DNA from 3 places in the Methylobacterium sp. 285MFTsu5.1 genome. Region 1 is predicted to be linked to each of the others. Evidence: predicted binding sites of a transcription regulator. Region 1 holds the regulator's gene; each other region holds the start of a gene.
The links. Region 1 encodes PhoB, which activates phosphate uptake and scavenging genes when phosphate is short. Its sites were predicted from a motif close to TGTCATNNANCTGTCAT; they were not measured.

Region 2: the regulator PhoB is predicted to act here: its motif matches at 7,489-7,505, upstream of phnC (phosphonate ABC transporter ATP-binding protein).
Region 3: the regulator PhoB is predicted to act here: its motif matches at 8,254-8,270, upstream of H288_RS0117850 (Orn/Lys/Arg decarboxylase N-terminal domain-containing protein).

The regions. Positions count from the first base shown of each region.
Region 1 is NZ_KB911282.1:57,887-68,127, forward strand. It holds gene pstS (phosphate ABC transporter substrate-binding protein PstS) at 1-919, shown strand, start outside; gene pstC (phosphate ABC transporter permease subunit PstC) at 1,005-1,982, shown strand; gene pstA (phosphate ABC transporter permease PstA) at 1,995-2,885, shown strand; gene pstB (phosphate ABC transporter ATP-binding protein PstB) at 2,908-3,723, shown strand; gene phoU (phosphate signaling complex protein PhoU) at 3,833-4,552, shown strand; gene phoB (phosphate regulon transcriptional regulator PhoB) at 4,675-5,370, shown strand; gene H288_RS0118900 (protein-disulfide reductase DsbD domain-containing protein) at 5,550-7,706, opposite strand; gene H288_RS0118905 (aminopeptidase P family protein) at 7,844-9,682, opposite strand; gene H288_RS0118910 (hypothetical protein) at 9,821-10,066, shown strand; gene H288_RS0118915 (Rmf/CrpP family protein) at 10,067-10,241, opposite strand, start outside.
Region 2 is NZ_KB911280.1:6,381-16,621, forward strand. It holds gene H288_RS0116905 (alpha-D-ribose 1-methylphosphonate 5-phosphate C-P-lyase PhnJ) at 1-633, opposite strand, end outside; gene H288_RS0116910 (carbon-phosphorus lyase complex subunit PhnI) at 630-1,736, opposite strand; gene phnH (phosphonate C-P lyase system protein PhnH) at 1,740-2,327, opposite strand; gene phnG (phosphonate C-P lyase system protein PhnG) at 2,330-2,812, opposite strand; gene phnF (phosphonate metabolism transcriptional regulator PhnF) at 2,892-3,635, shown strand; gene phnE (phosphonate ABC transporter, permease protein PhnE) at 3,788-4,654, opposite strand; gene phnE (phosphonate ABC transporter, permease protein PhnE) at 4,651-5,532, opposite strand; gene phnD (phosphonate ABC transporter substrate-binding protein) at 5,549-6,478, opposite strand; gene phnC (phosphonate ABC transporter ATP-binding protein) at 6,597-7,445, opposite strand; gene H288_RS0116950 (acetyltransferase) at 7,560-8,180, opposite strand; gene H288_RS0116955 (DUF1045 domain-containing protein) at 8,173-8,859, opposite strand; gene H288_RS0116960 (ceramide glucosyltransferase) at 8,884-10,032, opposite strand; gene H288_RS0116965 (inorganic phosphate transporter) at 10,230-10,241, shown strand, end outside.
Region 3 is NZ_KB911281.1:6,479-16,719, reverse strand. It holds gene H288_RS0117895 (hypothetical protein) at 1-486, shown strand, start outside; gene H288_RS0117890 (hypothetical protein) at 585-791, shown strand; gene H288_RS0117885 (hypothetical protein) at 1,275-1,694, shown strand; gene H288_RS0117880 (hypothetical protein) at 1,709-2,071, opposite strand; gene H288_RS0117875 (LysR family transcriptional regulator) at 2,248-3,204, opposite strand; gene H288_RS0117870 (YceI family protein) at 3,306-3,926, shown strand; gene H288_RS0117865 (cytochrome b) at 3,943-4,548, shown strand; gene H288_RS0117860 (YceI family protein) at 4,545-5,117, shown strand; gene H288_RS0117855 (GNAT family N-acetyltransferase) at 5,282-5,860, opposite strand; gene H288_RS0117850 (Orn/Lys/Arg decarboxylase N-terminal domain-containing protein) at 5,860-8,205, opposite strand; gene H288_RS0117845 (hydroxyacid dehydrogenase) at 8,504-9,484, opposite strand; gene H288_RS0117840 (TonB-dependent receptor) at 10,064-10,241, shown strand, end outside.

The DNA of each region.
Region 1 (10,241 bases):
GGCCGAGGCCTATCGCAAGGAGACCGGCTCGGGCCTCAACTACCAGTCGATCGGCTCCGGCGGCGGCATCAAGCAGATCCAGGCCAAGACGGTCGATTTCGGCGCCACCGACGCGCCCCTGAAGCCCGAGCAGCTGGCCAAGGACGGCCTCGTCCAGTTCCCGACCGTGATGGGCGGCGTCGTGCCGGTGGTGAACATCCCCGGGATCGAGCCCGGCAAGCTGAAGCTCACCGGCGACGTGCTGGCCGACATCTACGCCGGCAAGATCGCGAAGTGGAGCGATCCGCGCATCGCCAAGCTCAATGACGGGCTGAAGCTGCCCGACGCCAACATCACCCCGGTCTACCGCTCCGACGCGTCGGGCACGACCAACATCTTCACCACCTACCTGTCCCAGGTCTCCGAGCCCTGGAAGAAGGAGTACGGCGCGGCCACGACGATCTCCTGGCCGGTCGGTCAGGGCGGCAAGGGCAACGAGGGCGTGACCGCCACCGTCAAGCAGGTTCCGAACGCCATCGGCTACGTCGAGTCGGCCTACGCCAAGCAGAACAAGCTCTCCTACGCCCTGCTGCAGAACAAGGCCGGCCAGTACCCGCAGCCCGACGACAAGGCGTTCCAGGCCGCGGCGGCGAGCGCCGACTGGAAGGCGACCCCGGGCTTCGGCATCTCGCTGACCAATCAGCCGGGCGAGGCGGCGTGGCCGATCACGGCGGCGACCTTCATCTTGGTCCACAAGGACGCCGCCGATCCGGCCAAGTCCGCCGCCGTGCTCAAGTTCTTCGACTGGGCCTACAAGAACGGCGACACGCTCGCCACCGACCTCGACTACGTCCCGCTGCCGGACAACGTCGTCGAACTGATCCACCAGGAGTGGAAGGACGTGAAGGGCAAGGACGGCAAGCCTGTCCTCAACATGTGAGCGTGGCGGGGAGGGGGTGAGAACCTCCTCCCTCGCTTCCGGGAACGCACCGCGCTACCACGCCCCCCTTCGCAGAGAACCGCGGATGCCCGCTTTGACCGAATCGATCGCCCTCGGCCGAACCCGTTCCGCGACCGCGCGGAAGGCGCCGAGCCGGAGCCTCGACACGCTGTTCCGGACCTGCTCGTACGGCGCGGCCCTGCTGGTGCTGCTCGTGCTCGCCGGCATCCTCGGCTCGATCCTGTACGGCGGCTGGCCCGCCTTCCGCGAGTTCGGCTTCGGCTTCCTGACCTCCAGCGCCTGGAACGTCGGGACCGAGCAGTACGGCGCCCTGGTCGCGGTGATCGGGACTGTCGCCTCCGCCTTCCTGGCCCTGCTGATCGGCGTGCCCGTCTCGCTGGGCATCGCGGTCTACCTCACCCAGCTCTGTCCGGGCTGGGCCCGCAAGCCGGTCGCCATGACGATCGAGCTGCTCGCGGCCGTGCCGAGCATCATCTACGGCATGTGGGGCCTGTTCGTGTTCGCGCCGCTCCTGGCGCGCTACGTCCAGATCCCGGTCTCGAACCTCGTGGAGGGCATGCCGATCGTCGGCACGCTGTTCTACGCCCGGGTGCCGTCGGGCGTCGGCGTCTTCACCGCCGGGATCATCCTGGCGATCATGATCGTGCCGTTCATCGCCTCGATCGCCCGCGACATGCTCGACCAGATCCCGACCGTGCTGCGCGAGAGCGCCTACGGGATCGGCTGCACCACCTGGGAGGTCGTGCGCCACGTGCTGGTGCCGCAGGCGGCCGTCTCGATCATCGGCGCGATCATGCTCGGCCTCGGCCGGGCGCTCGGCGAGACGATGGCGGTGACCTTCGTGGTCGGCAACGCCAACCGGCTCTCGGCCTCGATCTTCGACCCCAGCTCGACCATCGCGTCGCGCATCGCCAACGAGTTCAACGAGGCGGACGGCCTCCAGCTGAACGCGCTGATGGCTCTGGGCTGCATCCTGTTCGTGATCACCTTCGTGGTGCTCATCATCGCCCGGCTGCTGACGCGCCGCGTCCAGGCCGCCTGAGGAGCACGCGCGATGGTTTCCTCCAGCACGATCGCCGCCACCGCCCAGCGCCGCCCCGGCCGGGTCCGCCAGGGGCGCCGCGTCGCCGACCGGACCCTGCGCGTCGCCTGCACCGGCGCCACCGTGGTGGGTGCCCTGGTCCTCGGCTCGATCCTGGTGATGCTGATCGTCCAGGGCGTGCGCGGCTTCACGCCGACCCTGTTCACCAACCCGACCCCGGGCCCGGGCTCGGAGGGCGGCGGCATCGCCAACGCCATCCTGGGCAGCCTCGTTCTGACCGGGATCGGCATCCTGATCGCGACGCCGGTCGGCGTCATGGCCGGGACCTTCCTGGCCGAGTACGGGCGCGGCTCGAAGCTGGCCGCCCTGATCCGCTTCCTCAACGACGTCCTGCTCTCGGCGCCGTCGATCCTGATCGGCCTGTTCGTCTACACGCTGATGGTGCGGCCGATGGGCACCTACTCGGGCTGGGCCGGCGGCGTGGCGCTGGCGATCATCGCCGTGCCGGTGATCGTGCGCACCACCGAGGACATGCTGCGCCTCGTGCCCGGCACCCTGCGGGAGGCCGGCGCGGCGCTCGGCGCGCCGCCCTCGACGGTGATCATGAGCGTGACCTGGCGGGCGGCCTCGGCCGGAATCGTCACCGGCATCATCCTGGCTCTCGCCCGCATCGCCGGCGAGACCGCGCCGCTGCTGTTCACCGCGCTCAACAACAATTCCTGGTTCTCGGCCAACCTGATGGGCGGCGTCGCGAACCTGCCGGTGATGATCTACCAGTTCGCCCTCTCGCCCTACCCGAACTGGCAGGGCCTGGCCTGGGCGGGCGCGCTCCTGATCACCACCACCATCCTGGCGCTGTCGATCATCGCGCGCCTCGTGATCAAGCCGCAGGCCTCGCGCTGAGCCCCCTTTCGAGGACACGACGATGAACGCCGCCTCCGCGATCCCCACGGTCGAGCTGAACCGCAACCGCGCCGAAGAGGGCGGCCCCGTGCGGATCGCCGTCAAGGACCTGAACTTCTACTACGGCAGCTTCCACGGGCTGAAGGACGTCAACCTCAACTTCCACGACCGGCAGGTGACGGCGCTGATCGGCCCCTCCGGCTGCGGCAAGTCCACCCTGCTGCGCTGCTTCAACCGGATCTACAGCCTCTACCCGGAGCAGCGCGCGGAGGGCGAGATCCTGCTCGACGGCGAGAACATCCTCAGCCCCTCCGTCGACCTGAACGAGCTGCGCTCGCGCATCGGCATGGTGTTCCAGAAGCCGACGCCGTTCCCGATGTCGATCTACGACAACGTGGCCTTCGGCCTGCGCCTCTACGAGAAGCTGCCGAAATCCGAGCTCGACGGCCGGATCGAGGAATCCCTGCGCAAGGCCGCCCTCTGGGACGAGGTGAAGGACAAGCTCCGGCAGCCCGGGACCGGCCTGTCGGGCGGCCAGCAGCAGCGCCTGTGCATCGCCCGGACGGTGGCGCAGAAGCCGGAGGTGATCCTGTTCGACGAGCCGACCTCGGCGCTCGACCCGATCTCCACCGGCCGCATCGAGGAGCTGATCGAGCAGCTGCGCGACGAGTTCACCATCGTGATCGTCACCCACAACATGCAGCAGGCGGCGCGCATCTCGCAGTTCACCGCCTTCATGTATCTGGGGCAGCTCGTCGAGTTCGGTCCGACCAACCGGATGTTCATGAACCCGACGGAACGCCGCACGCAGGACTACATCACCGGCCGCTTCGGCTAGTCTGCCGGGCCGCTCCGGTCCCGGGACCGCCGCTCGCGTCTCCGGCGCGCCGGCGGGTCCCGCAAGCCTCCCGGAGGGCCGTCCCCGGGACCCCATCGAAGGATCCGCCATGCCCGGCCATATCGTCACCTCCTACGACACCGACCTGGAGAACCTGCGTCGCTCGATCTCGGAGATGGGCGGCGTCGCCGAGAAGATGACCGCGGAGGCGACCGACGCCCTCGTGCGCCGGGACGACACGCTCGCCCAGGCGGTGATCCTCGCCGACAAGCGCCTCGACGCGCTGCAGCGGGACATCGAGGAGCGCGCCGTGCTGCTGATCGCCCGGCGCCAGCCCCTGGCGATCGACCTGCGCGAGACCATCTCGGCGATCCGCGTCTCCGGCGATCTGGAGCGGATCGGCGACCTCGCCAAGAACGTCGCCAAGCGCGTGGTGGCGATCTCCGACCAGGCGCCGGCCCAGAAGATCGTGCTCGGCGTGCGCCACATGAGCGACCTCGCCGAGGGTCAGCTCAAGGACGTGCTCGACGCCTACGGGAGCCGCGACGTCCAGGCGGCCCACGACGTCTGGGAGCGCGACGGCGAGATCGACGCCCTGTACAATTCCCTGTTCCGCGAGCTCCTGACCTACATGATGGAGGATCCGCGCAACATCTCGTTCTGCACGCATCTCCTGTTCTGCGCGAAGAACGTCGAGCGCATCGGCGACCACACCACCAACATCGCCGAGACGATCCACTACCTCGCCACGGGCGAGACGCTGGCGGGTGACCGGCCGAAGAACGACGCGTCGAACTACGCGACCGTGGACGGCGTGCAGGCGCCGTGAGGCGCCGACCCCGGCGCCTTCCTGTGGGCGCGGCCGGGGTCACTCTCCGTGCGGGTTGAGGCGGGGCGGCGCCTCCTGCACCATCCGGGGACCGCCCGCAGAACGAGTCTTCGAACGTGAGCATGCAAGTCCTGATCGTCGAGGACGAGGAGGCCCTGAGCACGCTGCTCCGCTACAACCTGGAGGCCGAGGGCTTCCTGGTGGATTCGGCGGCGCGCGGCGACGACGCCGAGCTGCTCCTGGCGGAGCGGATCCCGGACCTCGTCCTGCTCGACTGGATGCTGCCCGGCCTCTCGGGGATCGAGCTGTGCCGCCGGATCCGGGCGCGCCGGGAGACCGAGCGCCTGCCGGTGATTATGCTCACCGCCCGGGGCGAGGAGGGCGACCGCGTCCGCGGTCTCGGCACGGGCGCCGACGACTACATCGTCAAGCCGTTCTCGGTCCCGGAGCTGCTCGCCCGGATCCGCGCGCTCCTGCGCCGGGCCAAGCCCGCCCACGTCTCGGACCGGCTAGCGGCCGGCGACCTGGAACTCGACCGCATCGGCCACCGCGTCCGCCGCGGCGGCGAGGAGCTGCATCTGGGCCCCACGGAGTTCCGGCTCCTGGAATTCCTGATGCTGGCGCCGGGCCGGGTCTTCTCCCGCGAGCAGCTCCTCGACGGGGTGTGGGGCCACGACGTCTACATCGACGAGCGTACCGTCGACGTCCATGTCGGGCGGCTGCGCAAGGCGCTGAACGGCCCGCGCCAGACCGACCCGATCCGTACGGTCCGGGGCTCGGGCTACGCCTTCGACGAGACCTTCTCGCTGGAGGCCTGAGGCGGCCTCACTGGCCGTCCGGATAGGACTTCGCTCCGGCGCACCGTCATCGCGAGCGCAGCGAAGCGACCCAGGGCGGCGGGACGCCGATGCGCGCGGCGCTGCTGGGTTGCTTCGCTCCGCTCGCAAAGACGGTGGGACGGGCCCGCGAAGATCCGCGCGTCCCGGTCTCCAGGGATTCAGCGCGCCAGCGCCGCGCTCCGGCCCGAGGCGGCCGGCACCGCCTCCAGCGCCGCCAGGACCGTCCCCTCGGTGAGGATCTGCGGCAGCACCTGGGGCTCTCCCGTCCCGGTATAGAGCAGGTAGAGCGGGACGCCGCTGCGCCCGTGCTTCTCCAGGAGGCGGGTAATCTCGGGGTTCTGGTTGGTCCAGTCGCCCTTCATGTAGGTCACGCCGCGCTCGGCCATCGCGGCCCGCACGGCCTTGGTGTTGAGCGAGGTCGCCTCGTTGACCGCGCAGGTGATGCACCACGCGGCGGTCATGTCCACGAAGACGGGGCGGTGCGCGTCGACCAGGGCGTCGAGGCGCGCCTGCGTGAACGGCTCGATCCCGTCGGCGGCGGCCTGCGCGGCCGGCGCGGCGCGGTCCCGGGGCAGGGTGACGGCGAGGGCCCCGACGGCGATCAGCGCCAGCGCGGCGGCGGCCTGCGCGACCCGGCCGGCCCGCGGCGGGGCGGCGCGGCCGTGCTCCCAGGCCCAGGCGGCGAAGCCCACGAGGACGAGGCCGATCAGCGCCGCCAGCAGCCCGCGCGGGTCGACCTGCTGCGCCAGCACCCAGATCAGCCACGCCACGGTGGCGTAGACCGGGAAGGCCAGCACCTGCTTGAGGGTCTCCATCCAGGCGCCCGGCCGCGGCAGCGCCCGCAGGGCCGGCGGCCAGAGGGTCAGGAGCAGGAAGGGCAGGGCGAGGCCGAGGCCGAGGCTCGCGAAGACGGCGAGCGCCACGCCGGCGCTCTGGGTCAGCGCGAAGCCCACCGCCGAGCCCATGAACGGCGCCGTGCAGGGCGTCGCCACCAGGGTCGCGAGCACGCCGGTGAAGAACGAGCCGCTCAGGCCGCCGCGCCGGGTGAGGCCGTCGCCGAGGCCGGCGAGCCGGCCTCCGACATGGACCGCGCCCGAGAGGCTCAGGCCCATCGCGAACAGCAGGTAGGCGAGCCCCGCCACGATGGCGGGCGACTGGAGCTGGAACCCCCAGCCGATCGCGGCCCCGCCGCTCTTCAGGCCGATCAGCGCGGCGGCGAGCGCCAGGAAGCTCGCCAGGACGCCGGCCGTGTAGGCGAGGCCGTGGAGCCGCAGCCGAGCCGGCCCCTCGCCCGCGTGCCGCACGAGGCCGAGCACCTTGATCGACAGGACCGGGAAGACGCAGGGCATCAGATTGAGGATCAGGCCGCCGAGGAAGGCGAAGGCCGCGGCGGTCGCCAGCGTCAGCGCGTCGAAGTCGGCGGCGGCCGGCGCGGTCGCGGGCGGCGCGGTCGCGGCCGGCGCCGCGGCGGCCGGGAGGACCGGCTCGTCGCCGTACGCGAAGGCGAGCCGGCGGGTCCCGGCGGCGTCGACCGCCTCGACCGTCAGGACGCCGGGCAGCGCGGCGGGCACCGGGTCGGTCGGGCTGCTCCGGGCGAGGGTCAGGTGCAGGCCGGTCCCGTCGACGCTCATCACCTGCGCGGCGGCGTTGTCGATCGCCGTCTCGGCGTAGGGGAAGTACGCGGCGTTCCGGACCGCCTCGGGCTTGAGGCCGGCCGCGACGAAATCGAGGCGCAGGGTGTCGCCCTGGCTCGACAGGCTCAGGGGCCAGAGCGCCGGCACGGGGAGCGCGGCGCGGGCGCGCGCGAACAGCGCGGCGTTGGCCGGGTCCGGCTCGGCCTTGCCGACCGGCAGGGTCAGGGCGAGATCGGCCGAGCCGGGCACGCACTCGGTCTCGCAGACGAGGTAAGTCAGCTTGGCCTGGATCCGCACCGGGTCGGCCGGGTCGAGGCTCGGCGGCGGCGTCACCGGGACGAGGAGCGTGACCTCACCCTCGTAGCCGTAGTTCATGAGAGTCGCGATCGGGATGCGCTCCGGCGCCGGCCAGCGGATCGCGCTCGCGTTGAAGCCGGCCGGCAGAGTCCAGGTCACCTCCGGGGGCAAGCCGGAATCGCCCGGGTTGCGCCAGTAGACGTGCCAGCCGGGCTTGACCTGCATCCGCACCGCCAGCGTGAAGGGCTGCGCGCCGGCGACAGCGGCGGGCTCGGCCACGAGGCTCGCGCGCACGAGGTCCGCGGGCGTGCGGAACCCCTGTGCCGCGGCGGCCGAGAGGCTCGCGGCGACGGCCAGGATCAGGAGGGCGAGGCGGCGGATCATGCTGTCCCTTCGCGCGCGGGGCGGTCGCGGTTTCACGCGCGGCGTGTCGGGCTCGGCGCGGGCGTTTCCATGGCGTCCGGTCTTACCATGGCGTCGGGTCTTACCACGGACCGCGTTCGGGATCCCCTGCGGCCGGCTCACTCCTCGAGCGGCGCCGTCGCCCGCTCGAGCCAGTCGCGCGTCGCGGTGTCGAGCCCGGGCGCCAGGGTCTCGCGGACCCTCGCATGATAGGCGTCGATCCAGGCCCGCTCCCCGGGTTCGAGCAGGTCCGGCCGGATCAGCCGGCGGTCGTAGGGAGCGAGCGTCAGCGTCTCGAAGCCGAGCATCGGGCGCTCCCCGCCCGCGATCGCGCGGGCCTCGACCAGGACGAGGTTCTCGATCCGGATGCCGTAGGCGCCGCGGGCGTAGTAGCCCGGCTCGTTCGACAGGATCATGCCGGGCTCGAGCGCCACCGTGCCGGTCTTGGCGATCCGCTGCGGCCCCTCGTGCACCGACAGGAAGGCGCCGACGCCGTGACCGGTGCCGTGGTCGAAGTCGAGGCCCGCCTGCCAGAGCGGTGCCCGCGCGAAGGCGTCGATCTGGGCGCCGGTCGTGCCGACCGGGAACACCGCCCGGGCGATGGCGACGTGCCCCTTCAGCACCCGCGTGAACCGGTCGCGCATCTCCGGGCTCGGCGCGCCGACCGCGACCGTCCGGGTGATGTCGGTAGTGCCGTCCGGGTACTGCGCTCCCGAATCGATCAGGAACAGCTCGCCCGACTGGACCGCCCGGTCCGTGGCGCGGCTCACCCGGTAGTGGACGATCGCGCCGTTCGGTCCGGAACCCGAGATCGTGGGGAACGAGACCTCGCGCAGGTCGCCGCCGGCGGCCCGGAAATCTTCTAGGGCCTCGACGGCGGCGATCTCGGTGAGGCCGCCGGCCACGGCCGCACCGTCGAGCCAGGCGAGGAAGCGCGCGACGCTCGCCCCGTCCCGGACATGGGCGGCGCGGGCGCCCGCGATCTCGGCGGCGTTCTTGACCGCCTTCATGCCGGTTATCGGGTCCTTGCCGACATCGGCCGTGCCGCCGGCGGCCTCGATCTTCTCCTTCAGGGCGACGGCGCCGGTCGCGGCGTCGAGGCGGACGCGCACGCCCGCCAGGGATGCCAGCCCGTCGTCCAGGTCCGCTCGCGGCAGGATCTCGGCGATCGGCGCGAGCTCCGCCCGCAGGGCCGGATCGATGTTCGGAGAGACGAGGTACAGCCGGGCCCGTCCCTCGCGCGGCAGGATGGCGTAACCCAGCGCCAGGGGCGTGTGGGCGACGTCGGACCCGCGCAGGTTGAAGGCCCAGGCCAGGTTGTGCGGGTCGGAGATCACCAGGGCATCGCAGCCGCCCTCGGCGAGCGCCGCCCGGATTCGGCCGAGCTTGTCGGCGGCCCCCTCGCCGCACAGCGCGTCGGGATGGACCACCACCGGACCGGCCGGCGACCGCGGCCGACCGGCCCAGACCGCGTCGACGAGGTTCGGCACCGCCCGCACGGTCCCGCCGGCGCGGGTCACGGCCCGCTCGAGGCGCGCCAGACCGTCCGGGGTGTGCAGCCAGGGATCGTAGCCGAGCACCTGATCCCGCCGCAGGTTGGCCCCGACCCAGGCCTCCGGCGTCGATTCGGCGAGCGGCACCACCGTGACGAGGCCGGTATCGACCTGCTCGGGCGCCTGCAGGGTGTAGCGCCCGTCGACGACCAGCGCCGCGGACTCCATCAGGATCACGGCCGTGCCGGCCGAGCCGGTAAAGCCCGTGAGCCAGGCCAGCCGCTCGGCGTCGGCGGGAACGTATTCCGACTGGTGCTCGTCGGCCCGCGGCACGACGAAGCCGTCGAGCCCGGTCTCGCGCAAGGCGGCCCGCAGCGCCTCGATCCGCTCGGCACCCTTCCGGTGGCTCGGGTCGTCGAAGCTCTGGAAGCGTTGACGCTGTCGGGACGGACGGGTCTCGGTCATGCGGCGAGCCTAGCGCCCGCCGCTCCCGCGTCGCAACACCCTGTTGTCATGAGAAAGAGGTTGGTCGGAGGTCGGTTGCGGTGCTTAAAGATCGTTAGCAATCTTATCACGCCGCGGATTCTCGCTTATTACTCAGACATGCCACGCCGCGTTTACTACCGGATCAGCGACAGACCCGACGGCCGCTTCGACGCCGTCGTGACGATCGAGCCCGACACGGTCGTCCGCCGCGACGGCTTCGATTCGCTCGCCGAACTCGAAGAGTGGATCGACGGCCTGCGCACGCTGATGGCGGCGCTCGGCGCGCCGGTGTCGCAGGCGGACGCACCGGGGTCGCCGGCCGAGACCGCGGGCGCGCCGGACCGGCTGCGCACCGCGCGCTGATCAGCCGTTCGTGATCGGCAGGTCCGGCGCCCGGTCCGCGGGTGCCCCATCGTAGCCCTCGAGCCAGGCCCGGCGCGCGGGCGAGTCGGCCGGATAGGGGCAGGCATCCTTGGGCCGCCCCTGCGCCCGGGCGCGGGCGCCCTCGGCGATGGGGTCCGCGGGCGGATCGTGGAGC
Region 2 (10,241 bases), on a different contig from region 1:
CTGGAGCGCCGGGCAGTCGTCCATCTTGGGGTTGTCGAATTTCGGCGTCGGCGACGGGTCCATCACGTACCGGCCCGCCACCTCCACCGGGTACGCGTAGGTGGTGGCGATGTGGCCGTGGCGGCTGATGTCCTCGTAGAGCTTCACGTGCATGGCGCCGTACTCGGCCAGCGCGTGGAGCTGTCGGGTCTCGGTCTCGCGGGGCTCGAGGAAGCGCAGGGGCTCGGGGATCGGCACCTGGTAGACGAGGGTCTGCCCCTCGGTGAGCGGCGTCTCGGGGATGCGGTGGCGGGTCTGGATCACCGTCGCCTCCGCGGTGCGGGTGGTGGTGGCCACCCCGGAGGTCTTGGCGAAGAAGCGGCGGATCGAGACCGCGTTGGTGGTGTCGTCGGCCCCCTGGTCGATGACCTTCAGCACGTCCGACCGCCCGAGGATCGCGGCCGTCACCTGCACGCCGCCGGTGCCCCAGCCGTAGGGCATCGGCATCTCGCGGGAGGCGAAGGGCACCTGGTAGCCCGGCACCGCGATGGCCTTGAGGATGGCCCGGCGGATCATCCGCTTCGTGCCCTCGTCGAGATAGGCGAAGTTGTAGCCCGGTTCGCTCTCCGGGCGGTGCGCGATCGCGGCGCTCATTCGGCGGCCTCCTGCATCTCGACGGTGTCGGACCCGCGCTCGAACTCGGTACGTAGCCGGCGAACCAGTTCCAGCTCGGCCTGGAAGTCGACGTAGTGGGGCAGCTTCAGGTGCTCGACGAAGCCGGTCGCCTGGAGACTGTCGCAGTGGGCCAGCACGAATTCCTGGTCCTGGGCCGGGCTCGCCACCGGCTCGCCCAGCTCCTCCGCGCGGAGCGCCCGGTCGACCAGGGCCATCGCCATGGCCTTGCGCTCGCTCTGCCCGAAGCTCAGCCCGTAGCCGCGGGTGAATTGCGGCGGGGCCGCCCCGGAGCCCTTGAACTGGTTGACCATCTGGCACTCGGTGAGCCGGATGCGGCCGAGCGGCACCGCGAAGCCCAGCTCCTCGGGCACGAACTCGACCGCGACCTCCCCGACCCGGATCTCGCCGACGAACGGGTGGGTGCGGCCGTAGCCGCGCTGCGTCGAGTAGGCGAGGCCGAGCACGAAGCCCTCGTCGCCCCGGGCGAGCGCCTGGAGGCGGAGCGCCCGGTCGGCAGGGTAGTCCACCGGCTCGCGGGTGAGGTCGCCCGCGGGCGCGCCGTCGTCGGGGGGCGAGGGCTCGATCAGGCCGTCCCGGGCCAGCAGGTCGGTGACCCGCGGACAGGTGCCGGCATCGGCGCGCGGCGCGGCCTCGGCGGCGGGCTCGATCCCGGCTTCGGCGGCGAGCGCGAAGTCGACCAGCCGGTGGGTGTAGTCGAAGGTCGGCCCGAGCACCTGCCCGCCGGGCAGGTCCTTGAACGTCGCGGAGATCCGGCGCTCGACCGCCATGGCGCCGGTGTCGACCGGCGCGGAGGCGCCGAACCGCGGCAGCGTGGTCCGGTAGGCGCGGACCAGGAACACCGCCTCGACCACGTCGCCGCGCGCCTGCTTGAGCGCCAGCGCCGCGAGGTCCGGATCGTAGAGCGAGCCCTCGGTCATGACGCGGTCGACGAGCAGCGCCATCTGCTCCCGAATCTGCGCCACGGAGAGCTCCGGCACGGCCGGGTCGCCCCGGCGGGCCTCGGCGAGGAGCCGGTGGGCGTTGTCGATGGCGGCCTCGCCGCCCTTCACGGCCACGTACATGGATCAGGCCTCCGTGACCGTCGTGGAGCGCGGCAGACCGGCCACGCGGCCGGGCGCCGTCAGGATCAGGTCGACGCCCAGGGGGAAGCCTGCGCGGTTCTCCGCGAGCTGCGCCGCGAAGCCGTCCGGCAGGGGCGCCGGCGCGATCCCGGCGGTGCCCCGGATGCCGGGGCCGGACAGGCGCAGCCCCTCCCCCTCCGCGAGCGCGTCGAGGGCGAGCACCAGCGTCGTGGCGGTGTCGGGATAGGCCGGCGTCCCGGCGGCGAACTCCGCCAGCGGCGGGCAGCGCGCCGGGTCGCTGACCAGCGCGAAGGCCGCCGCGGCCGGGTCGCCGGTGAGCGGCGCGCCGGTGTGGAAGCGCAGGTATTCCGCGACCTCCGGCGCCGCGGCGAGGGCCGGATCGAGCCAGACCGGCGTGTCGGCGTCGGTGAGCGTCAGCGCGACGGCGGCCAGTTCCGGCGTCAGGGGCGCGGGCGGCGCGAGACCCGGCGCGAGGAGCCGGACGCGTCCGGGGCGGGCGAGGGCGTCCATCACGGCGCGGAACGTGTCCTGCGCGTCGTGGACCGGGTCGGCGAAGCCGGGGGCGAGCATGCTCAATCCTCTCCGCGGGCGAGGGTCAGGAAGTCGACCCGGGTGGCGGCCGTGCGTCGGGCGGCCCGATCCCGGGAGGCCGCGAGCCGCCGGGCGGCGGGCTCCAGGGCGGCCTCGACCCGGGCGCGCCGGACCGGATCCTGCCAGAGGGCGTCGAGGATCGCGGCGAGCCGCGCCTTCGCGCGGTCGCGGCCGAGATGGTAGGCGAAGCCCGCCGGACCGTCCGCGAGGCGGATGGCGGCCCGGGTCACGCTGACCTCGCCGAGATTGAACGGGCGACCGTCGCCGCCGATCCGGCCCGACGCCATCACGAGACCGGTCTCGGGCGGACGCAGGTCCGCGGCCGCGGGCGCTTCGAGGCCCGACACGGCCGCCTCGAGGGCCGCCTCGAGATCCGCGCGGCTCGCCTCGGCACAGAGGGCCATGACCGCTTGGCGCGCCGCGGTGTCGCCCTCGGATTCCGGATGTCTCGGGGTCGTCGTCATCGCGAATCCCTTCGTCGCTCAGTTGTCTAGGTGTATAGACAACTGGCGTGCGCCGCACAAATGAAGTTTGGATGACAGGATGGATGCGCAGGAGCAGGCGGCCGGCCTCGTCCGGGGCGAGGGGCTGACGGCGTGGCGGCAGATCGCCGACGCGCTGACGGCCGAGATCGCGGCGGGACGCTACGCGCCGGGACAGCAGCTCCCCGCCGAGGCCGCGCTGGCGACGCGATTCGCGGTGAACCGGCACACGGTGCGGCGCGCCCTCGCGGCGCTGGCCGAGGGCGGGCTCGTGCGCGCCAGCCAGGGCCGGGGCACCTTCGTGGAGGAGGCGCCGCTCGCCTACCCGATCGGGCCGCGGACGCGCTTCTCCGAGATCGTCGCCGGGGCCGGGCGCGAAGCCTGGGGCGACCTCGTCGCGGCGACCACGGTCCCGGCCGGGACCGAGCAGGCGGCGTCCCTGGCCCTCGCCCCCGGCGCGCCGATCCTGGAGCTGCTGACGGTCCACCGGGCGGACGGCGCCCCGCTCTCGACGGCGCTGACCTGGCTGCCGCTGCCGCGCTTCGCGGGTTTCGCCGAGACCTACGCGGCGCGCGGCTCGATCACCCGGGCCTTCGCGACCTGCGGCGTCCACGACTACACCCGGCTCTCGACGCGGATCCGGGCCCGCCCCGCGGATCCCGCGGAGGCGCAGCGCCTCGACATCGCGCCGGGGCGGGTCGTGCTGGTGGTGTCGAGCGTCAACATCGATCCCGCCGGCGTGCCGATCCAGGCGAACCGCACCCTGTTCGCCGCCGACCGCGTGGAGCTGGTGATCGGCGGGTGATGCGACCTCCGCGCGACCTCCGCGCGACCTCCGCGCGATGTCCGCGCGACGGCCTCGGCACTCCGTCCTCGCGAGCGGAGCGAAGCGACCCGGGGCAGCGCGACCCTGGATCATTGCGCTCCGCGCGTGATGCCGGAAAGCCGAGGCCTCCCTCAGCGCGCCGCCGGCCCGATGATCGCCCGGCGCAGGCGGGTCGAGACCCAGTCGATCGCCGCCACGGTCACGAGGATCATCAGCACCAGGAAGGCGACCTGCTGCAGCTCCAGCACGCGGATCAGCTCGGTGAGGTACTGGCCGATGCCGCCCGCGCCGACGATGCCGATGATCGTCGCCGAGCGGGTGTTCGACTCGAAGAAGTAGAGGACCTGGCTCGCCAGCACCGGCAGCACCCCAGGGATCAGCCCGAAGCGGATGCGGTGGAGCGCCGAGCCGCCCGAGGCGACGACGCCCTCGCCGGCCCGCTTGTCGCAGGTCTCGATCGCCTCCGAGAACAGCTTGCCGAGCGCGCCGAAATCCGAGCACGCGATCGCGAGCGCCCCGGCGAACGGGCCCAGGCCGACGACGTTGATCCAGATCAGCGCCCAGATCAGCACGTCGACCGAGCGCATCACGTCGAGGCCGCGGCGGACCGCGAACCGCGCAAACGGGTTGGGCACGACGTTCCGCGCCGCCAGGAACGCCACCGGGAAGGCGAGGATCGCCGCCGTCAGCGTGCCCAGGAAGGCGATGCCGAGGGTCTCGCCCAGCGCGTGCAGGAAGGTCCAGAACTGGCCCTCCGGCGATGGCGGCAGCATCAGCACCGCGAAGGTGCCGAGCCGCCCGAGCCCGTGGAGGATCCGCGCCACCGAGAAGTCGAGGCGCCAGTAGCCGAGCGCCGCAAGGCCCACCAGGACGACGAGCAGGGCGGCGAGCCGCGCCCGCCCCGGCCAGTCGGTGCGGAACTGCGCGGGGTAGCGCGCGCGCAGGCGGCCGAGGTCGGCCCGGGCCGCCGCCCGCAGGGTCTCGGGACGCGCGCTCATCGGGCGTGCTCCGCGCCGATCAGGCGGTGGCGGACCCGCTCGGTGACGAGGTCGATGCAGAAGACGGTCAGGATGATCAGCACGAGGATCGCGCTCACGTCCGCGTAGTAGAAATTGCGGATCGCCACGAGGAATTCCTGGCCGATGCCGCCGGCGCCGACGAAGCCCATCACCCCGGCGCCGCGCACGTTGATCTCGAAGCGCAGCAGCGCGTAGGAGGCGAAGTTCGACAGCACCTGCGGCAGGACCGCGAAGCGCACCGTCTGGACCCAGGTCGCGCCCGAGGCCGACAGGCCCTCGACGGGCCGCATGTCGATGTTCTCGACCACCTCGGAGAACAGCTTGCCCAGCGCGCCCGTGGTGTGGATCGCGATGGCGAGCACGCCCACCATCGGGCCGAGGCCGAAGGCGATGACGAAGATCAGCGCGAACACGACCTCGGGGACGGTGCGGCACAGTTCCAAGAGGCGCTTGGCGCCGACGCGCAGCACGCGCGACCGCACGAGGTTGGCGGCGGCCACGAAGCTGAGGGCGAAGCCCGCCAGCCCCCCGAGCAGCGTCCCGAGATAGGCCATGAGCAGGGTCTCGCCCAGCAGGCCCAGCCATTTGGGCAGGCCCCAGTACCAGGCGCGGACGTCCTCCAGCGGGTGCTCGAGGCTGATCGGCGGCAGGATCTGCTGGATGTAGGCGGTGAACTTGCCGATGTTCTCGGCGAAGACCAGCGGCCGCACCTCGGCGATCAGGCCCGCGACCACGGCGAGCGCCGCCACCAGGGCGAAGCCCGCCAGCGTGCGGCGGCGGGCCTCGCCGGTCGCCGCTGCGTAGAGGCCGGAGAGGGCGGCTGCCCGCTCCGGCGACAGGGGTGTCAGGCCGCGCAAGGCGGGCGGCTCCGGATCAGGACTTCCGGCGCTGCTCGTCGTTGAACCGCAGCATGTCGATGATCGGCTGGTAATCCTTGAGGGTCACCGGCGTGAGATCCTGGTCCTTGCCGTCGGAGAGCCGGTCGAACGCGGCCTTGTCGGCCTTCGGCAGGGCCACGAAGGCGTCGCGGATCTTGGCCTTCAGGTCGTCCGGCAGGCTCGCCAGCACGGCGAAGGGCCCCTCCGGCAGGAAGTCGGACTTGAACACGACCCGGAAGTCCGACTGCTGCATCGGCGTGCCGTCGGGCTTCTTGAGCATGCCCTTGGCGGCCATGCGGGTGACCATCGTGTCGGTCTCGGAGTTCCACAGGTTGGCGGCGGCGTCGGCCGTGCCCTGGGTGAGCGCCAGGACGGCGTTCTCGTGGCTGCCCGCGTAGAAGGTCTTGCCGAAGAACTTCTCGACGTCGTAGCCGGCCCGCTTCAGGAAGAAGCGCGGCGCCTGGTTGCCGGAGGTGGAGTTCGGATCGACCAGCGCGAGGTTCTTGCCCTTGAGATCCTCGACGGTCTTGTAGGGGCTGGAGGCCAGCACGTAGACCACCGAATAGTAGCCCGAGGCGCCGGTCTCGTGCTTCTGGTTGACGATCGGCTCGATCTTGACGCCGGTCATCACGGCCCGCGCGAACGAGGCCGGCCCGTACCACGCGATCTGGATGTTGCCGGCGCGCTGGCCCTCGATCACGGCGGCGTAGTCGCTCGCCACCCGCAGCTTGACCGGCACGCCGAGCGTCTTGGTCAGGTAGGCGGTGAGCGGCGCCCAGCGGTCGGCGGTGCCCGAGGCGTTCTCGGCCGGGATCACGCCCAGCGTCAGCTCCGGATACTGGGCCTTCCAGTCCTGGGCGGCGGCCGGCAGGCCGAGGAGGGCGAGGGCCGCGGCGGCGGCGGCGAGGGTGCGTCGGGTGATCATCGGGTCGTCCTTCGTGGCGTCGGCGAGGTTCGGCCGGCCGGAGGCCGGTCGGGCGTTTCCAAGACGGTGCACTTTGGCGGTGCGCTCTGGCGGTGTTCGTTGGGGCCCGGGGCCCGGATCAGGCGCCGAGGGCGGCCTCGCGGACCGGGCGGACCGGCACGAGACCGGGCCGGCCCGGCATCGCGGCCCGCTGCTCCGCCTCGCGCTGCGCGGAATCGTCCAGCACCTCGCCGGCCTCCAGGCCGTAGAGCCGGCGCGCCACGTCCTCGGTGAGGTCGAAGGGGCCGCCCTCGAACACGACCCGCCCGGCCGCGAGGCCGACGAGGCGGTCGCAGTAGGCGCGGGCGAGGTCGAGGGAGTGCAGGTTGCACAGCACCGTGATGCCGTAGCGCCGGTTCACGTCGGCGAGCGCGTCCATCACGAGCCGCGTGTTGCGCGGGTCGAGCGAGGCGACCGGCTCGTCGGCGAGCAGGATCTCGGGTTCCTGCACGAGGGCGCGGGCGATGGCGACGCGCTGCTGCTGGCCGCCCGACAGGCCGTCGGCCCGCTGGCCGGCGAACTCGCCCATGTCGAAGCTCTCCAGGGCGGCGAGGGCCATGGCGCGGTCCTCGGCGGACCATTGCCGGAGCAGGGCGCGGTGGGTCGGCACGTGGCTGAGGCGCCCCATCAGCACGTTGGTCATGACGTCGAGCCGGCCGACGAGGTTGAATTGCTGGAAGATCATGGCGCAGCGGGTGCGCCACTCGCGCAGCGGGCGGCCGCGCAGGGTGGTGACCTCGCGGCCGTCGTGGAGGATGCGTCCCGAACTCGGATCCGCCAGCCGGTTGATGAGGCGCAGCAGCGTGGACTTGCCGGCACCGGACCGGCCGATCACCCCGACGAAGCTGCCGGGCTCGATCCGGAGCGACACGCCGTCGACGGCGCGTCGGTCGCCGTACTGGCGCGTGAGATCCTCGATAACCAGCATGCCACCATCCGCCGGGGAACGGCCGCACGTAGACGCCGGTTTGACGACGATTGGATGACGTATTCGGAACGATTATATTTGCCGGCGCAGCATCTCGGCTTTTCGATAGCCGACTTAATCTTCGTGGCGCTCCAGGAATGCTTCGATGGGCAGCCCGCGGAAATCCGGCAGCGCCCGGCGCAGGCGCTCGTGGTCCCAGTCCCACCACGCCAAGCGGGTCAGACGGTCCGCGACGGCCTCGGGGAAGCGGCGCCGGACCGGCCGGGCGGGATTGCCGACGACGATCGTGTAGGGCTCGACGTCGCGGGTGACGATGGCGCCCGCCCCCACCACCGCGCCGGTGCCGATCGTGCGCCCGGGCAGGACGACCGCGCCGTGGCCGATCCAGACATCGTGGCCGATCGCCACCGGGCTCGCCCGGCGCCGGTCGAAGTAGGCGGGCTCGTCCGCTTCCTCCGGCCAGTAGGCGCGCGCCCGGTAGGTGAAGTGCGCCTGCGACGCCCGCTCCATCGGGTGGTTGCCGGGATTGATCCGCACGCTGGCGGCGATCGAGCAGAACTTGCCGATCGCGGTGTAGATCACCTCGCCGTCCTCACCGATGTAGGAATAGTCGTCGAGGGTCGTCTCGGTGAGGCGGGTGCGGGCGCCGACCTCGGTGTAGCGGCCGAGGCGGCTGTCGACGACCCGGGCGCTCGGATCGAGCGCGGGTTCGAGGCCGAGGGGGCGGTCAACCACGGGCCTCTCCGAAGGGCAGGCGCGCCAGGAGCCGGAACGGCCCCGACCCGTCCTGGGTCAGGAGGCTGATGGCGTCGATCCGCAGGGGCTCCGGTCCCGCGGCGGCGTAGGCCTCGGACAGGCGCCGGTGCCAGAGGTCGCGCTCCGCCTCCGGCAGGGCGTCGGTCAGGGTCATGTGGAAGCGGAAGGCCTCGAACACGTAGGGATAGCCCCAGCGCTCGAGGAGCGCGCGGCCGCGCGGGTCGAGGCGCTCCGGCCGGCGCTTGGCGCGCTCGGCCTCCGTGAGCGGCGCCCGGAACGGGTCGAGGGCGGCGACGCACTCGGCGGCGAGGAGCCCGAGTTCCGGCGGGGGTGTCTCCGGCACCAGGGCGAGGAACGGCCCGAGGGCGGCGACCCGGAGCGGCCCCACCGCCACTGGCGGGTGCGCGGCCGCGAGGGCGCGGGCGGCGGCCACGAGGTCGGCCTCCCCGGTGCCGGGGGCGAGGCGCAGCGGCGCCTTGAGGGTGGCGTGGAACCCGTAGACCCGCGCGCCCGCCGTGACCGCAGCGAGATCACCGAGCCCCTCCGGGTGCGGCACCGGCAGCCCGGCGACGTTGTCGGTGCCGAGGATCGCCCGGCCGAAGGCTTCGAGGCGCGAATCCGGGGCGGGCAGCCAGTAGAGGGCGTAGCGGCGCGACACGTAGGGTCTCCGATCGCCGGGCGGTCAGGCCGTCGGCGCGTAGGTGCGCGCGTCGGCGGCCCGCCGGGGGCGCACGTCCATGGCATTGCCCCGCCACACGATGGCGCTCCGCATCCAGGCGCCGACCCAGATCGCCGGGATCAGGGCGTCGCGCGCCAGGAAGGCCGCCAGCGTGCGGGGCGAGCGGTGCCAGCCCGCGCGGGCCGCGAGCCGGTGCTCGGCGGCATAGCACAGGGCGGCGAGGCCGGCAGCGCCCGCGAGGCCCGCGAGGCTTCCGGCCCAGAGGGCGACGAGGAGCGCCGGCAGCAGGACGCCGCTGCCGATCTCGGGGGCGAAGAACAGCGGGAAGGTCACGCGGCGCAGGCGCGCCCAGCGCAGCTGCCGCGACCAGACCTCCCGGAAGCCGCGCGGGCCGAGCGGCTGCTCGAACGGGCTCGCCACGAGGTGGACCCGCTTGCCGGCGGCACGCACGAGCTTGGTGGCGGCCGCGTCCTCGGCGATCTCGGCCGCGAGCGCCTGGAGGCCGCCCTGCGCCTCCAGGAAGGGCTTGTGCCAGAGCATGCTCTTGCCCTGCGCGAAGCCCAGCCCGAAGGCCTCGGCGGCGTATTGCCAGCGCGCCTGCAGGGTGTTCAGGAAGGCGCACTCCACCTCCGCCATGAAGCTGCCCGGGCGGGCGCCGGCCGGGGTGGAGCAGACGAGCCCGGTATCGGCGCGCCACGCCGCCTGCAGCCGCTGGAGGTAGTCCGGCGGCATGGCGACGTTGGAATCGGCGAGCACCACCCAGTCGTGGGCGGCGGCGCGCCAGCCGCGCAGGCAGTTGTTGAGCTTCGGGTTCGCGCTGACGCGCTCGTCGCCGAGGATCAGGCGGGCGGGCACGTGCGGGTGGGCCTCGATCAGGCGCTCCACCATCGGGACGATCGGGTCGGCCGGGTCGGCCACGCAGAAGATCAGCTCGTAGGACGGGTAGTCGAGACGGACGCTGCGGAGGAGCATCTCCTCGCTGTAGGCCTCGACCCCGCGCAGGGGGCGGACCAGGGAGACGGGCGCGCCGTCCGGGAACCGCGACGGGCCGTGGTCCCGGCCGAGGCGCCGGGCCGCGACGGCGATGCTGCCGATCTGGACGACGGCCAGGAGCGCGCCGAGGGACAGGGCCGGCACCGTGGCGTCAATCATGCGGATCCCTCGTGCGATCGGGCGAGCGGTCCGGTCCGCTAGCGGCCGGACCGCGTCAGGCGTGTGACAGCGCCGCCCGACGCTCTCGGACACGCTCTCGGACACGCTCGCCGACGCGCGGCGTCGCGGGCCGTCACCCAACCGTCACCGCGCGGTTTTAATCCCCGCTCACCACGAAAGATTCCGCGCGAGGGTTCATGTCCGATACC
Region 3 (10,241 bases), on a different contig from region 1:
TGGGCCCGGGGGCCGCTCGCCCACGTCTTCGCCGGCTGCCTGGACGATCCGCGGGTCGACCTGCAGGAGGCCGACGTCAACCGCCTGATCCAGGCCGGACCGGAGCGCTACGACGCGATCCTGCTCGACGTCGACAACGGCCCGGAGGGGCTGATGCGCAAGGCGAACGACCGGCTCTACGACAATTGGGGGCTGAAGCGCGCCCGCTGGGCCCTGCGGCCGGGCGGTATCCTGGGCGTCTGGTCGGGCGCCCCGGACCGGAAGTTCAAGAGCCGCCTGCAGCGCTCCGGCTTCGCGGTCGACGAGCAGCGCGTCCACGCGAGCGGCCGGGGCAGCGGCCCGAAGCACGTGGTCTGGCTCGGGACCCGGACCGAGGGGCGGGTCGAGGGCCCGGGTCAGAGCGACGGGAGGCCGGGCGACGACCGGGCGGCGGGCGGCCCGAGACCGCGCGGACCGGCCCAGGGCCGGCGCCGGCCGGGACGCTAGGGCGGCTTCAGCGCGGGCTGCGGCGGTCCGGAGGACGGGGCTGCCGCGCACGGTCGCACCCCCTGTCCCGGCGCCGGACGCCTCCGCACATTCCCGGCATGGGTGCGACGGGCGGGCATCTCTACACGGTCGAGGTCAGGCCGAGCCGGCATGATCCCGGTCACTTCACCTGGGCGATCCGCGACCGCGGCAAGCTGGTCCGGGGGTCGTACCGCCCGCACACCTCCGAGCACGCGGCGCGCGCCGTCGCGGAAGCCGAGGTCGAGCGCCTGATCGACCAGGACGGCCGGTCCGGCGGCGCCTAGACCCGCCGCGCGGGGCGATTTCAGGTCCGCCCGAAGAGCATCGCGTCCCAAGATCCCGGCCCGCTCGTGGGCCGGCGCGGCGCCATGCGAAACTCGCATGGGTGTGCAGTCTGAACCGGGTACATATGCATGCCTCCGCGGCGCTCGATCCATTGCATGCCGCAATGCGGTATCCTATCTTTGCACTGCGGGATGGCGATGGCGTCGCGATCCCGCTGCCCTTCTTGGGCGTTTCCTCCCTAGACTTCGGGCCGCTCCTTCGGGAGTGGCCTTTTTTCTTTCCGCCGGCCGACCCGCCGCGCGGACCGCGCCCCGACGTCTCGACCGCGCGGAACCCGGAGCTTGGCGGTACGTTTTTCCGCCATGGAACACTATCGCTCCACACTTGGGACGACTGCCGTTGCCGTATTCGGGCTGGTGGCGGCCGCGCATATTCTGCATCCGGGCAATTACGAGGTGCAGACGCGTCCCGCGCGTCCTGCCGTGACGGACGCCGCGCCGGTCTCGAAGCCGGCCGCCGCACCGGTCTCGCGGAGCGCCTGGGTCGACCCGCCGGCCAAGCTCGCCGCGCCGGAGACCACGGGTGCCCTGGCAGCCGCCCCGGCGCCGCGGGTCGCGGCGACGGTCCCGGACACTGCGATGCCGGCTGCCCCGCTCCCCGCCGAGATGGCGCGCCCGGCCGGGCCGCCGCGCAGGACCGCGGCGCACCGCGCGAAGGGGACGGAGCGCGGCGTCCACCGGGCGGCCCGCCTCCGCCACGCCGCCCTCGTCCGCACCGCCGAATCCGACCGGCCGACCGTCACCGCCGCGGCGCCGCAGCCCGCGCCGGCGGCCGCACCGTCGCAGAAGATCGATCCCATCGGCGACATCATCCGCGGTCTAGGATTCGGCCGCGACGGCTGAGGGCTCCCGGATCCCTACTCGACGTGGAGGGTGAGCTTCATCTTCGGATGAATGCCGCACTGGATGACGAAATCGCCCGGCTCGGCCAGGGTCAATCGCGTCTCGGTGCCGGGCTCCTGAGTGCCGGCGTCGAACGAGAACCGGTCCGCCTCGATGAAGGCGTGGTGGGTCAGGCGCGCGTCGCCGTTGCGCAGGGCGATGGTGTCGCCGCGGCGCAGGTACAGGTCGGTCGGCATGTACCGGCCCGCCTTCTGCAGCACGATCCGCGTCGTGGCCGGCAGCGAGGCCCGGGCCGTCCCGAGACCGATGGTTGTCCCGATCAGCGCCAGGATCCCGGCGAACACGAGGGCGCGCAGGCACCGGCTGCGGAGGGACATGACCGAGATCCAGACGTGACGCGCTGCGGGCCGGACCCTCGGGGCCCTGGCCGTGCGGCCGAGCTTGCCGCCGCGTCGCAGCATGCGCGCAGCCTCTCAACCGGGGGCTACGATATCCGGTAAAAATTTATCAAGTTGGGCCGCTGTATAGCGCATATACAGATAAAGAAATCTATTTATCTGTATTCGCCGTCTGATCCCGCGCTGTCGCGGGGGCATCCACGCGAGGCCAGGACGGTCCGGACATGCTCGCGGAAGACCTGGACGCGGGCCGGCAGCTCGCGCCCGGCCAGGGTGACGGCGCGCAAGGTGCTGCTGCGGGTCGCCCAGGGCCCGAGCACGCGCACGATCTGCCCGGCCTCCACGGCCCGGGCGGCCACGAGGCTTGGGAGATGGCCGATCCCGGCGCCCGCGAGGGTGAGGCGGAGCGCGGTCGCGAAGTCGCTGACCCGGATCGCCGGGCTCAGCGAGAGCGGCTCCGTGCGGCCCTGCCCGTCGGAGAGGGTGAGCCCGGCCGTGCCGATCCGTTCCCGGGCGAGGATAAGGTCGTGGTCGCGCAGGCCCGCGAGGTCCGTCGGGGCCGGGCGGCGCTCCAGGTAGGCGGGGGCGGCGTAGAGGGCGAGCGCCAGGGTCGCGAGGACCATCGCGCGGTAGCCGGTCTCCTCCGCGCCGCCCAGCCGCAGGGCGAGGTCGATCCGGTTGGCCGCGAGGTCGAGGCGCGCGTCGGTGTTGAGCATCTCCACGGTGATCTGCGGGTAGGCGGCCCGGAAGCTCGCGACGATCTCGGGCATCACCTCGATCCCGAAATCGATCGAGGTCGTGATCCGCAGGTGCCCGGCCGGCACCGTGCGGGCGTCGCGGGCGGTCTCGGTCGCCTCGTCGAGGAGCGTCAGGCTCTCCTGGGCCTTGGCGTAGAAGGCGAGGCCCTCGGCGGTCGGCGAGACCGCCCGGGAGGTCCGGGCCATCAGCCGGACGCCCAGAGCCCGCTCCAGGCGGGAGATCCGACGGCTGACGCTGCCCTTGGTCTCCTGCAGCGTCGCGGCCGCGGCCGTCACCGTGCCGAGATCCACGACGGCGCAGAAGGCCCGCACGTCGTCGAGCCCGCCCCGGAAGGTTTCCGTTCTCGCAACCATGCGGTGCCGGATAGCAGGCTCAACCGGTGCCGTGAACGGGTCTACACGGCGGCTGCGGCGCAGCGAATCGCGCTCGGCCGTCTGCTCTGCAGGAGACACCCTTGAAGTCGATTCTCGCCTCCGGCCTGCTGGCCCTGCTGGTCGCCGCCCCGGTCGCCACCCCCGCGCTGGCCCAGACCCCACCGACCCGCGACCCGGCGCAGATCCAGGCCGGCACCTACGCGGTCGATCCCGGCCACACCCAGGTCGGCTGGCGCGTCTCCCACATGGGCTTCTCGAACTACGCCGGCGGCTTCTCGGACGTGTCCGGCACGCTGGAGCTGCAGCCGAAGAACCCGGCCGCCGCCAAGCTCTCGGTGAAGATCCCGGTCGCCTCGGTGACGACGACCAGCGCCAAGCTCACCGACGAACTCAAGGGCGACCAGTGGCTCGACGCCGCCAAGTTCCCCGACATGACCTTCGTGTCCACCAAGGTCGTGCCGGCCGGCAAGGACCACGCGAAGGTGACGGGCGACCTGACGCTCCACGGCGTGACCAAGCCGGTGACCCTCGACGTCACCCTGGTCGGCGCCGGCGTGAACCCGCTGAGCAAGAAGTACACGGTCGGCTTCGAGGCCACCGGCACGCTCAAGCGCTCCGAGTTCGGGGTGAAGACCTACGTGCCGCTGATCGGCGACGAACTGCACCTCACCATCGCGGGCGCCTTCGAGAAGCAGGACTGACCTGGGAGAATCCGCCATGGCGCGAGGGGTTTCCGCGCGGCGGTACTCCGCCGTGGCGATCCTGCTGCACTGGGCGAGCGCGCTGGGCGTGCTCGTCCTGATCGGCCTCGGCCTGACCATGACGCACGCGGCCCTGGCGCCGCTGCGCCAGTTCCAGCTCTACCAGTGGCACAAGTCGGTCGGGATCACCGTGTTGGCGCTGACGGCCCTGCGGGTCCTCTGGCGCCTGACCCACCGGCCGCCGCCGCACCCGGCCGGGATGCCGGCGCGGGAGCGCCGGGCGGCCGCGGCGGCCCATCACCTGCTGTACCTGCTGCTCGTCGGGCTGCCCCTGACCGGCTGGGCCGTGGTCTCGCTGTCGCCGTTCAACATCCCGACGGTGCTGTACGGGATCGTGCCCTGGCCGCACCTGCCGCTGGCGGCCATCGTCCCTGACCCGGGCTCCGCCGAGGCCGTCCTGAAGCGGGTCCACGCCCTGGGGGCGTGGTTCCTGGCGGCCCTTCTCGCCGTCCACGTGGCGGCGGCCCTGCGCCACCACCTCCTCCTCCGCGACGACGTGCTGCGCCGCATGCTGCCGGGGCGCCGGGCGTCGACTGCCCCCAATGTGGAGCCGACCCGATGAACGCGCGTCACCTCTGCCTGCTGGCGGTTCTCCAGGCCGTCACCTTGCCGGCCGCCGCCGCCGATTGGGCGGTGGATCCGGCCAGGAGCGCGATCCGGTTCTCCGGCGTGCAGGTCGGCGTCCCGTTCACCGGGCGGTTCGAGCGGTTCAAGGCCGACATCGATTTCGACCCCGCCAAGCCCGAGGCGGGGCGCGCGCTCGTGCTGGTCGACCTCGCCAGCGCGCGGACCGGGGACGTCCAGCGCGACGAGGCCCTGCCGCAGAAGGACTGGTTCGACGTCAGGGCGGCGAGCGAGGCGCGCTTCGAGGCGACCCGCTTCGTCGACAAGGGGCAGGGCGACTACGCGGCCGTCGGGACTCTGACGATCCGCGGCACGAGCCGGCCGGTGACGCTGCCGTTCCACCTGACCCTCGAGGGCGGCGCGGCGCACGCCGCGGGGCGCGTCGGCCTGGTCCGCACCGAGTTCGGCGTCGGGCAGGGTGCCTGGGCCTCGGGCCAGTGGGTGGCGCTCGACGTCGGGGTCGAGGTCGACATCGTCGCGACGGCGCGGCCGGCCTCCGGCCACTGAGGTTGGCTCGGGTCGGATCCTTCGGACGTCACGCACTCCGTCATCGCGAGCGCAGCGAAGCGACCCAGGGCAGCGCGCCCTCCATGAGTGTGGCGCGACTGGATCGCTTCGCTGCGCTCGCGATGACGGCGGCCGGGCGTCGGAGGCCGCCCGGTCCCGGCCCGCTACCCCGGCCGGTCCTCCGACCCGGTGCCCAGCGCCCGCTGGACCATGACGCTGTCCGACCAGTGGCCGTACTTGAAGCCCACCGCCCGCAGGTAGCCGACCCGCTCGAACCCGCAGGCCTCGTGAAGCCGCAGGGAGGCCGCGTTCTCGGCGTCGATGTAGCCGATCATCTGGCGGTAGCCGCCCGCCGCGCAGGCCTCGATCAGGGCCGGCAGCAGCCGCCGGCCGATCCCCGCGTGCAGGTGGTCGGGATGCACGTAGATCGAGTGCTTGAGGGTGTAGCGGTAGGCCGGCCGCTTCCGGAACGGCACCGCGTAGGCGTAGCCCGCCACCGCGCCGTCCCGGTCGGCCACGAGGTGCGGCAGGCGCTTCTTGCGCATGGTCTTGCGCCGCCGCTTCAGGTCGTCGGGGAGCAGCCGGTCCTCCTCGGCGACGCTGACATCGGTCACGCCCTTGCCGATATGGTGCTCGTAGATCGCCACCATCGCCTCGACATCGGCGTCCGAGGAGGCGCGGATGACGATGTCGGGGCAGGACCGGGCCGGGAGCAGGCCGGGCGTCTCGGCCTCGATCTCCATCAGGCGCCCTCCCGCGCCACGTAGGTGTGGAAGCGGATCCGCCCGTCCGGGTCGACCTCGCGGTAGACGCCCTGGATCTCGGCCTCGAAGCCCGGGAACAGGTTGGCGGACGCCTCGAACATCTTGAAATAGTCGAGCATGGGCTTGGCCCGGTCGTCCAGGCGCTCACCGGGCAGCACCGTGCCGATGCCCGGGGGGTAGACCAGCATCAGCGTGGTGGCGATCCGCCCCTCGGCCTCGGCGATCGGCACGTAGTCGACCTTGTTGCGCGTCAGCAGCTGGGCGGCCCGCTTGGGCGGCAGCACCATCTCGGGCAGGTGCTCGGGAGCGAACTGCCGCCGCTGCAGCGTCGAGGTGCCGGCCTCCCGGTGGAAGGCGTGGAACTCGCCGCAGAGGTCGCGCAGGCGCACGCCCCGGTAGCGGTTCGGCCGGCGGTTGACGAATTCCGGCATGGCCTCCTCCAGCGGGACGTTGTCGTCGTGGAGCCGCTTGAAGGCGACGAGGCCCGAGATCAGCGTGCCGGCCTTGGAGGATTCCACCCCCGGGGTCAGCAGGAAGAGCAGCGAGTTCAGGTCGTTCTTCTCGGCGACGATCCGGTTCTCACGCAGGTATTGCGCCACGATCGGCGCCGGCACGCCGTGCTGGGCGTAGGCCCCCGTGTGCCGGTCGAAGCCGGGGGTCAGCACGGTGAGCTTGTTCGGGTCGGTGATGGCGTAGCCCGGCGCCACATGGGTGAAGCCGTGCCAGCGCGCGCCCGGCTTCAGCTCCCAGTGGCGCGGCGTCGCGGCGAGCTCGTCCGTCGGCACGCTCTCCCACGGCACCTCCGCGCCGTCGACGTTCACCGTCACGTCCGGCACGAACGGGTCGAAGAACCAGCGCCGCGCGGGATCGCGCTCGTTCTCCTCGAACTCGCGCCGGATCGCCCGGACCTTCTTGCGCCACTCGATCCCGAGCCGGATCGTGTCGTCCCACAGGATCATGCCCGAGCGCCCCTTCATCATCTGGGCGCCGACGTCGAGGGAGGCGAAGAGCGGGTAGAAGGGCGAGGTCGAGGCGTGGACCAGGAAGCTCTCGTTGAGCCGCTTGTGCTCGACCCGCCGGGTCTGGCCGCGGATATGGCCGTCGCGGGTGTGGATCTGCGAGGCCTGGCTGAAGCTCGCGAGCTGCTTGTGGGTCGATTGCGTGGCGACGATGCCGGGCGAGGTCTCGTCGAGCCCGGTCAGCCCCATGGCGAAGCGCCTTGCGTAGAGCGGGTGGAACTTCATGAAGCCCGCCCAGGCCTCGTCGAACAGGATGTAGTCGCAGAGGTGGCCGATCTTCTCCAGGATCTCCTGGGCGTCGTAGATCGTGCCGTCGTAGGTGCACTGCTCGATCACCGCGACGCGGAACGGCCGCTCCTGGCGCCACGCCTCCGGGTCGGTCACCAGCGGGTTGCGGCGGATCTTCTCCCGGATCCGGGTCTCGTCCAGGGCCTCGTGGAAGATCGGCCCGATCAGCCCGTAGGCGTTGCGGTCGGTCTCCAGGAAGATCGGGATGCCGCCGCCGAGGAACAGGGCGCCGTGGTGGGCCGCCTTGTGGTTGTTGCGGTCGAACAGGACGAGGTCGTCCTCGGCCACCAGGGAGGACAGGACGATCTTGTTGGAGGCGGAGGTGCCGTTGAGGACGAAGTAGGTCTTCTCCGCCCCGAAGATCTTGGCGGCCTCCTTCTGGGCCTTCAGCGCCGGACCCTCGTGGGTCAGGAGGTCGCCGAGGTCGAGGACCGAGTTGTCGAGGTCGTCGCGGAAGATCGCCTCGCCGAGGTGCTCCACGAAGATCCGGCCGATCGGCGACCGGTTGTAGAAGATGCCGCCGTTGTGGCCCGGGCAGGTCCAGAGCTGGTTGCCCTTCTCGGCGTAGTCGACGAGCGCGCCGAAGAACGGGGTCTTGAGGGTCTCGGCGTACTGCGTGACCCGGCTGACGAGGCCGCGGGCGATGAATTCCGGCGTCTCCTCGGCGAGGAAGATGTAGCCGTCGATGAAGTCGAGGAGCTCGACCGGGATATCCTCCAGCCGCTTGCGGCGGACCATGATGACGATCGGCATCTCCAGGCCGCGCCGGCGCATCATGTCGATGAGGGCGGCGGCCTTGCCGTCGAGGCCGCGCTTGCCCCAGTCGACCACGAGGCAGCCGACCGCCGCGTCGGTCTGGACCGCGATGGCCGCGTCCTCCACCCGTCGGGCGCGCACCACCTCGAAGCCGCGCTGCTCCACGGCCGCCACGATCTGGTTGACGCGCGCGCCCTCGAGATCGTCCGGGTCGAAGGCCGGGGCGCACATCAGGACCGTGAAGCGACGGTGGAAGTCCATGGAGCCCTCTCTGGCCTCGGATGCAGCGGGTGGCTTTCCGGCCCGTCTGCGACGATTGCATGACACGGCGCGCGGCGGGCGGTCGCGGTCCGGACGAAACACCGTGAACCGGGCCGGCCACGACCGCCGCGCCGTCAGGATCGGCCGCGGGTCCCCTCTCCCGTGCGGGAGAGGGACAGGCTGAGGGGTGAGACCTCACCGGATGAGGCTCCCCCTCGAATCGCGTCGATCGGGTGCTTGATCCCGAAGCCTCTCGTCCCTCACCCCAACCCTCTCCCGCACGGGAGAGGGGGGACCATCACACCCCGCGGCGCCGCTCCCAGACGGCCGGGTTGACCAGCCCGCCCGGCCGCCGGCCGGCGAGGGCGTCGACCACGCGGGCCGCGGCGGTCTCGGCGGTGCGGATCAGGGCCGCCCCGGTGGAGCCGCCGACATGGGGCGTCAGGATCGCCCGGGGCTGGCGGGCCAGCGGGTGGTCGACCGGCAGCGGTTCCTGGGCGAAGACGTCGAGCCCGGCGCCCGCGATCGTGCCCGCCGCCAGCGCCTCCACCAGGGCCGCCTCGTCGATCAGGCCGCCGCGGCTGGTGTTGATCAGGAAGGCCTCCCGCTTCATCCGGGCGAGCTGGTCCCGGCCGATCAGGCCGCGGGTGCCCGGGGTCAGCGGCACGTGCAGGGAGACGATGTCGGACTCCGCCAGGAGCGCGTCGACCGAGGCGGCCCGCAGGGCGCCGGCATTGGCGAAGTCCGCGTCCGGGCGGCTCGGGCCGTAGGCCAGCACCCGCAGGCCCAGGGTGGCGCCGAGCCGGGCGGTCGCCTGCCCGATCGCCCCGAAGCCGACGAGGCCCAGTGTCAGGCCGGCGAGCTCGATCAGCCGGGCGGTGAACTTGAAGCTGTCGTCGCCGGCCCGGACCGAGCGGTCGGCCTCCGGCAGGGCCTTGGCCAGGGCGAAGATCAGCGCCAGCGTCTGCTCGGCCACCGAGACGGCGTTGGCGCCGGGCGTGTTCACCACCACGATCCCGGCCCCGGTCGCCTCGGCCGTGGCGACGTGGTCGGTGCCGGTGCCGTGCACCCCGATCACCCGCAGGGCCGGCGCCGCCGCGATGGCGCGGGCCGGGAAGCCGGTGTTGCGGGTGATGACGGCGACGCAGTCGGCGACCTCGCGCGCCAGCGTCTCGGGATCGGTCCCGCTCGCCGGGCGCGGCTCCAGGCCGGCCGCGCGCAACCGGTCGAGGCCCGCCGCGTGGATCGGCTGGACGATGAGGCACGGACCGGTGATCACGGGAGAAGACCTCTGCACAAGAGGAGGGGTGACAAGCACGTTTCGCGCCGGGCCCGTCTAGGCGGGGTGGGCAACCCTGGCAACCGGGCGCCCCGATCGCGGCGCCGCGGCCGCCGGTCGGCGCTCCCGCGGGCCCGTCGGGATCCGGTGGTCGCGCGGTCGAACGCCCCGGCGGCCCGACCGGCCGCGCACGATCCACGGGAAATCGCGGCCGGGTCCGACCTCGGCGGCCTCGTCCGGACCGATGATCCCGGCCGTGCGCCTCGGCCGAGCTGTGGCCCGGCCCTCCGTGAAATCGTCGCCCCGATCGCGCGAAGATGGTCGCGTCATTGATAAACACGACGTCCTGAAATACATCTATGTATATACGAAAATAAATATCGACAATGTTCGATCAGCGATGCGATCGCACTGTAGAATTGTAATTACTCCAAATGTATTTTTGACACATGTAGAGATATTTGCTGCCTTGCTCCGTGATTCGGAGCCATCGTCACGACAATGCAGTCCCACGACTTTTCAGTACCTGTTTCCGCAAGGAACCGGCGCCGGCGGCGCGCGGCCCGGCCGGTTCTCCCGATGGCTGTCCTGCTGGGCTTCGTCGGTTCCGGGCCGCACGCCGCCCGCGCCGAGGAGGCCGGGGCCGGCCGGGACGTCCAGCTCGACGAGCTGTCGGTCGCGAGCGCGGCCGCGCCGCGCGGCCCGGTCCCGGCCTATGCCGGCGGTCAGGTGGCGCAGGGCGGGCGCCTCGGCCTCC